3 regions of the Arthrobacter sp. R4 genome follow, and region 1 is predicted to be linked to each of the others. Evidence: predicted binding sites of a transcription regulator. Region 1 holds the regulator's gene; each other region holds the start of a gene.

What was found. The regulator HrcA, encoded in region 1, represses chaperone genes, less so after heat shock. The targets are predictions, from matches to a motif close to TTNGCACTCGNNNNNNNCGAGTGCNAA.
Region 2: the regulator HrcA is predicted to act here: its motif matches at 849-875, upstream of ACLKOZ_RS12360 (FmdB family zinc ribbon protein).
Region 3: the regulator HrcA is predicted to act here: its motif matches at 1,425-1,451, upstream of groES (co-chaperone GroES).

What each region holds. Positions count from the first base shown of each region.
Region 1 covers NZ_JBLWIJ010000010.1:269,020-271,281, forward strand. Annotated here, with positions in the region: gene ACLKOZ_RS07080 (DUF3097 domain-containing protein) at 1-42, opposite strand, end outside; gene hrcA (heat-inducible transcriptional repressor HrcA) at 230-1,243, shown strand; gene dnaJ (molecular chaperone DnaJ) at 1,325-2,262, shown strand, end outside.
Region 2 covers NZ_JBLWIJ010000017.1:175,186-177,447, reverse strand. Annotated here, with positions in the region: gene galU (UTP--glucose-1-phosphate uridylyltransferase GalU) at 1-73, opposite strand, end outside; gene ACLKOZ_RS12365 (5-formyltetrahydrofolate cyclo-ligase) at 160-777, shown strand; gene ACLKOZ_RS12360 (FmdB family zinc ribbon protein) at 938-1,201, shown strand; gene cpaB (Flp pilus assembly protein CpaB) at 1,383-2,138, shown strand; gene ACLKOZ_RS12350 (AAA family ATPase) at 2,248-2,262, opposite strand, start outside.
Region 3 covers NZ_JBLWIJ010000017.1:146,590-148,851, reverse strand. Annotated here, with positions in the region: gene groL (chaperonin GroEL) at 1-892, opposite strand, end outside; gene groES (co-chaperone GroES) at 970-1,266, opposite strand; gene ACLKOZ_RS12250 (hypothetical protein) at 1,475-1,861, opposite strand; gene ACLKOZ_RS12245 (THUMP-like domain-containing protein) at 1,916-2,262, shown strand, end outside.

The sequences.
Region 1 (2,262 bases):
GGGGGCGGCGATCTCCCGGGGACCCCAGTTCTGGTACTGCATGGATGTGTTCCGCCTTGCCTAGATCCTGGCCCGGAATTTCGCCCGGAGCGGTACCAATGCTAACAACGGGGTGAGTCATATTAGACTGTTAGCACTTAGGCATGTCGAGTGCTAAGCCGCGCCAAGACGGCGGCCGGTGCACGCGCCGGGGAAACCGGCGGCCTGTGACCATGGATGGAGGTGGAGTGTGAGCGAGCCGCGCAAACTTGAAGTACTGCGTGCCATCGTTGAGGACTACGTGCACTCCCGCGAACCTGTGGGCTCGAAGGCGCTGGTCGAACGCCACCATTTGGGCGTCTCCAGCGCCACGATCCGCAACGACATGGCAGCGCTCGAGGACGACGGCCTCATCACCGCCCCGCATACCAGCGCCGGGCGCATCCCCACTGACAAGGGCTACCGGCTGTTTGTCGACCAGATTTCGGCCATGAAGCCACTGTCACCGGCAGAACGTCGCGCCATCCAGACCCTCCTGGAGGGCCCGGATGATCTCGACGACGTCCTGGAGCGCACTGTCCGGCTGCTGTCGCAGCTGACCAACCAGGTGGCAGTGGTCCAGTACCCGCACTTGAGCCGCGCCACGATCCGGCACATCGAGTTCGTGTTGCTGGCTCCCCGCCAGGTCCTTGTTGTCCTGATCGCCAACACCGGCAAGGTGGAGCAGAAAGTGGTCGACGTCGGGCAGGACCTTGGCGACGACGCCCTGGCAGGCATCCGGGGGCGGTTCCTCGGTTCGCTCGCAGGGACGCCGCTGAGCCAGTTGACCCAGTCGCTGCCGGCAGTTGTTTCCGGCATGGGCCCAGGACAGCGGCAGGCCGCGCAGGCCCTGGCGCACGGTCTGGAGGTCCTTGCCCACAGCAGCCGCGAAGACCGTATGGTCATGGCCGGCACCGCCAACCTCGCACGGTCCAACGTCGACTTTCCCCTGAGTATCGGCCCGGTGCTGGAAGCGCTAGAGGAACAAGTGGTCATGCTGCGCCTGTTGAGCGAGATGGCACAGGATCCGCGCGGGGTGACGGTCAGCATCGGCCGCGAAAACCCGTACGACGGGCTCACCGAAGCGTCGGTGGTCGCCACGGCCTACGGCCCGGACAGCACAGCCAAGATCGGGGTGCTCGGTCCCACCCGAATGGACTACCCCACCACCATGGCAGCAGTCAGGGCTGTGGCCCGCTATCTTTCGAGGATTCTGGGCCCCTGACAGCAACTGGCCGGGCCCCAGGCAACAAGAGCAGTACAAGCAGTCCGACTGCAGCAGTACAAACAGGAAGAGATACGAACTTTGAGCAGCCACTACGACGTCCTTGGAGTCTCGCCGGAAGCCACCGGGGAAGAGATCAAGAAGGCCTACCGCAAGCTGGCCCGCACGCTCCACCCGGACGTCAACCCCGGTGAGGATGCCTCGGACCGCTTCAAGGCCGTGACCCACGCCTACGAGGTACTCTCCGACCCGCAGAAACGCAGGGTCTACGACACCACCGGCAACGAAAACGGTACCGACAACGGCTTCGGCGGCGGCGGTTACGCCGGACAGGGCTTCGCCTTCCAGGACATCTTCGATACCTTCTTCGGCGCTGGCGGATCGCAGGGTCCGGCTTCACGCGTCCGGCGCGGCCAGGACGCCCTCATCAGTGTCCGGATCGAACTCCGCGACGCCGTGTTCGGGGTCAATAAAAAGCTTGAGGTGGACACCGCCGTCGTTTGCCCCACGTGCAACGGCTCCTGCTGCCGGGAGGGAAGCCACCCGGAACGCTGCGACATTTGCGGCGGCAGCGGCCAGGTCCAGAGAGCGGTCCGCTCCATCCTTGGCCAGGTCATGACCGCCGCCCCCTGCGGCAGCTGCGAAGGCTTCGGCACCGTGATCAAGGACCCCTGCAACGAATGCAGCGGGCAGGGGCGGATCCGTAGCCGGCGGTCAATGACCATCAAGGTCCCTGCAGGCGTAGCCACCGGGACCCGCATCCAGCTGTCGGGCCAGGGCGAGGCAGGCCCGGCCGGCGGCCCGGCCGGTGACCTGTACGTTGAGATCCGGGTCAACAACGACGCCACGTACGTACGTGACGGCGACGACCTCCATGCAACGCTCAACATCCCCATGACCGCTGCCGCGCTGGGAACCGAACTTTCCCTTGAAACCTTCGACGGGCTGCAGGAAATCGACGTCAAGTCGGGAACCCAGTCAGGGGAGATCATCACCCTGCGCGGCCTGGGCGTGACACA
Region 2 (2,262 bases), on a different contig from region 1:
CAGGCAAGAACCTGGTGCCGAGTCCCGCTGCAGGAATTACGGCCTTACGTACTGTCTGGTTGGTGGTAGTCACTGGACTAATCTAGCGGAGGGAACATTCAGACAGTAATCATTGGCCCGGTGAAGCCCGGCCCCGGACAACGGGAAGTTGAGCCATTCATGACCGCCGGCAACAGCTCTTACAAGGAACAGATCCGCACGCGGCACAGGGCCGCACGTGCCGCCATGGACCTCGCCACGCGCGAGGCAGCTGGCGCCGGAATTGCGCACCACGGCCTCCACTGGGCGGAGCAATGCTCCGACGGAATGCCGTCCACATTTTGTGTCTACCTGGGGGTCCACTTCGAGCCGCCCACCGTCCCGCTCATCGATGCCCTTCACGGCCGAGGGCATAAGGTCCTGTTGCCAATCTGCGAACCGGGGCGCAGGCTCAGTTGGGTTTTCTGGGCACCGGGCGGTGAACTGGTCCGAAGCAGGTACGCCCCCATACTCGAGCCGGCAGGGACACGCCACGGACTCGAGGTGATGGCAGGTGTCTCGGCGCTGTTTATGCCTGCCACCGCCGTGGACCGCGACGGCAACCGGATCGGACAAGGCGGGGGCTACTACGACGTTTTCCTCAACTCCCTGGACGGCCTGCGGCCTGGCCTGCCTTCAGCGGCAATTGTCTATGACCAGGAAGTACTGCCACAGGGCAGCATCCCCGCCGAGGACTTTGACAGGAAGGTCCCGGCGGCCCTCACTCCCTCCGGTGTCGTTCCGCTCCGCACGGCTTGAGCCGCACCGGCTCCGCGGTTGGCCTTCGGAGTTGGCCTTCGCAGTTGGCCTTGGCGGCAGGGATGATAGAATTGGCACTCAGGCCCTGCGACTGCTAATGGACGGCAAAGATCGTCCTGGCAGCACGGGACCTCTCGTTTGCCCAAGAGGAGGAGCACCAGTGCCAACGTATGCGTACGCCTGCAAGGATTGCAGCCATGCCTTCGACATTGTCCAGTCGTTCACGGACAGCACACTGACGTCCTGCCCCGAATGCCAGGGGACCTTGCGCAAGAAGTTCAACAGCGTAGGCGTGGTCTTCAAAGGCTCCGGTTTCTACCGCACGGACTCACGGGACAGCAAGGGAAGCGCTGTATCGCCCGCCCCCGCTACGCCAGCCGCTCCGGCACCTGCCCCGGCCGCCGCTGCTGCTGCTGCAAGCTAACGACCAACCCCGCTCATTAGCCCCTGCGGTAATGGTTCCGTGCTGGGCCGGTTCCCAGGCTAATTTAGCCTCCCCGGTTTCCGACGCCTTTCCTTCGCCCCCAGCAATCCCGGCTTCAGGTTGTCCACATAGCCTTCAACCGGCCTGCCCTGGACCAGCCGCCCGGAACTAGCGTGGGCCTATGCCTGTCGCACTGTTACACCCCTACCAAAGAACCCGCCGCAGCAGAGAATCCAATGCGCCCGGGCGCCAACCCCGCAGGACCCGTCCCCAGCCGGCCGGCCGTCCGCCCGGCCGACGGCTTGGCCCGTTGCTGGCCCGGAACCGTCGCCTGGCCATAGCGTTCCTGCTGTGTGTTGCGGCCGCCGTTGCCGTCCATCAGCTGACTCCGGCCCCTGCCGATTCGAAGACGGCCCTCGCAGCAGCCAGGGATCTTCCGGCCGGTTCCTCGCTGGCGCCCTCGGACGTGGCCGAGGTCAAGGTGCCGCCGGGGATGATGGCTGCGGGATTCATCCGGGGCAGTGCCGAGGCAGAGGGAAAGCAGTTGGCTGCCCCGCTCCGCAAAGGGCAGCTCCTCACTGACGCCCAACTGCTGGGACCCGGCCTGCTCACGGGGACTCCCCCAGGGTCCGCTGCCGTTCCACTGCGGATGGCGGACCCGTCATCCATCCAGCTCGTGTCACCGGGCCAGCTGGTCAACGTGGTGCTCACGGGCACCAACGGTTACGACCAGCAGGCTCCCCCGGAGGTTCTGGCGACGGCAGTCCCGGTGCTCTGGACCTCGGGCCAGGGCGGCAAGACCGGGGAATGGCTCGGTACCGCCGAGACAGACGGCCTGATCGTGGTCGCGGCCCGCCCTGAGCAGGCAGCCCGCCTGGCGGGTGCCTCCACGCAGGGCAAGCTGTTTTTCGTCCTGGTGACGCAGCCACCAGGTTGAGCCAGCCCGCCTCTTGTCCGGGGCCTATGTCCCTCGGCTGCCAAGCTGTCTCGGTCGGGCGGCGCCCGTCAGGCAAAGGTCCCGCGGTGACCTAATGGACGCGTGGCCGTCAGCCCCAGTGCGG
Region 3 (2,262 bases), on a different contig from region 1:
CAACCTGCGCACCGGTGAGGGTGGCGATGTCCTGCAGCATGGCCTTGCGGCGGTCACCGAAGCCCGGAGCCTTGACGGCAACCACGTTCAGGGTGCCGCGGATACGGTTGACGATCAGCGTGGAGAGTGCTTCGCCTTCAACGTCTTCGGCAATGATGAACAGCGGCTTGGAGCTCTGCAGTGCCTTCTCCAGCAGCGGCAGGAAGTCCTGGACCGAGGAGATCTTGCCCTGGTTGATCAGGATGAGGGCGTCTTCGAGGACGGCTTCCTGACGTTCTGCGTCGGTGACGAAGTACGGGGACAGGTAGCCCTTGTCGAACTGCATGCCCTCGGTGAGGACCAGTTCGGTCTGCGTGGTGGAGGACTCTTCGATGGTGATGACACCATCCTTGCCAACCTTGCCGAAGGCTTCGGCGAGGAGCTCGCCGATTTCGTCGCTCTGGGCCGAGATGGCTGCAACGTTGGCAACCTGGGTGCCTTCAACCGGGCGGGCGTTCTCGAGCAAGCGGGCTGCAACGGCTTCGACGGAAACCTCGATACCGCGCTTGATCTGGCCAGGAGCAGCGCCGGCAGCAACGTTGCGCAGGCCTTCCTTGACCAAGGCCTGGGCCAGCACCGTTGCGGTGGTGGTGCCGTCGCCGGCAACATCGTTGGTCTTGGTGGCTACTTCCTTGGCCAGCTGGGCGCCAAGGTTCTCGTACGGGTCATCCAGCTCAACTTCGCGGGCAATGGTGACGCCGTCGTTGGTGATGGTGGGTGCTCCCCACTTTTTGTCGAGGACAACGTTGCGGCCACGGGGGCCGAGCGTCACCTTGACAGTGTTGGCGAGCTTGTCGATGCCGGCTTCAAGAGACCGGCGCGCAGCGTCGTTAAACGCAAGCTGCTTTGCCATGGTTGTGTCCTTTCAAGACAGAACCCCGCGCAGCTGACCAGCGGAATGCATGGTCAGCGGCACGGGGATCCAAAGAGTTACTTTACGACGATCGCCAGGACGTCGCGGGCGGACAGCACGAGGTACTCGGTGCCGCTGTGCTTGACTTCGGTTCCGCCGTACTTCGAGTAGATAACGACGTCGCCTTCAGCAACGTCCAGGGGAACGCGGTTGCCGTTGTCGTCAAAGCGGCCGGGGCCTACTGCAACAACTTCGCCTTCCTGCGGCTTCTCCTGTGCGGAGTCCGGGATGACCAGGCCGGAAGCCGTGGTCTGCTCGGCTTCGAGCGGGCGGACAACAATACGATCCTCAAGAGGCTTAATAGAGACCGACACTCGGACCTCTCCTTTTCGTCAGCAAATTCATGGACTGGAGAGCTGGGGCGCCGTGGCTGGCAAACCGTCGTCGCGGTGCCGGCAGCAGCCTGGCTGGCAGCTCTTCATGTGTTAGCACCCTCCTAGGGAGAGTGCTAATGACGACTCTATGTAAGGGGTTAGCACTCGGTCAAGGCGAGTGCCAGAATTTTGCCTCGGGTGAACAAGATCAGCGGCCAGCGAGGTCGTCGAAATCAACCTCCTCATCGCCTTCGTTGCCCTCATCACGGCCGTTGCCCCGCCGAAGATACAGGACGACGGCGCCGGCTACTGCGGCCAGCAGGGATACCACCAGGAGGATAACGCCGCCGAGCCGGGCCGCGGAGTACAGGTCCCTGATCTCGCGTGCCTCGTCCGTGGCGTCCTGGATATCCTTGCCGCCAACGGAGTACACGGTGGCGTTGAAGGTGTCCAGGAAGAAGATGATCACCAGCAGGGCAGTGCAGACAACCGCCACGGCAACCCCGGCAATCAGTGCGGGACGGGCGAACTTCACCAAGCCTGGGGTATTCGAATGTGGCTGTTCGGACGGCTGTAGGCCTGCGCTGTCTTCCATGCCTTCAACCCTATCGGCATCTCACCGTGGCGCTCCTCCACTACTCTTGAACGCATGGCTCAAGCACCGCAGGACCAGATCGCACCACTGCTCACGAGCGAAGGCTGGGACCTGCTGGCGTCCCTTGGCCCCTACCGTGAAGACACCTCATTCGAGCTGAATTCAACCCTTCGCAAGGCTGGCCACTCCCCCGCGCTGGTATCTGCGGTCCTCACGCAGTCCCGGCTGCGCACGAAGGCGGAACTGAAGTTCGGCGAGTTCGCCCGGAGCATGCTCTTCACTCAGGCCGGGCTGGAGCAGGCCACCCGGCTGAACGTCGCTGCCCGGCACGCCGAGCGTTTCGCCCAGGCCGGCATCAGCCACGTGGCAGACCTCGGCTGCGGGCTCGCAGCGGACTCCTT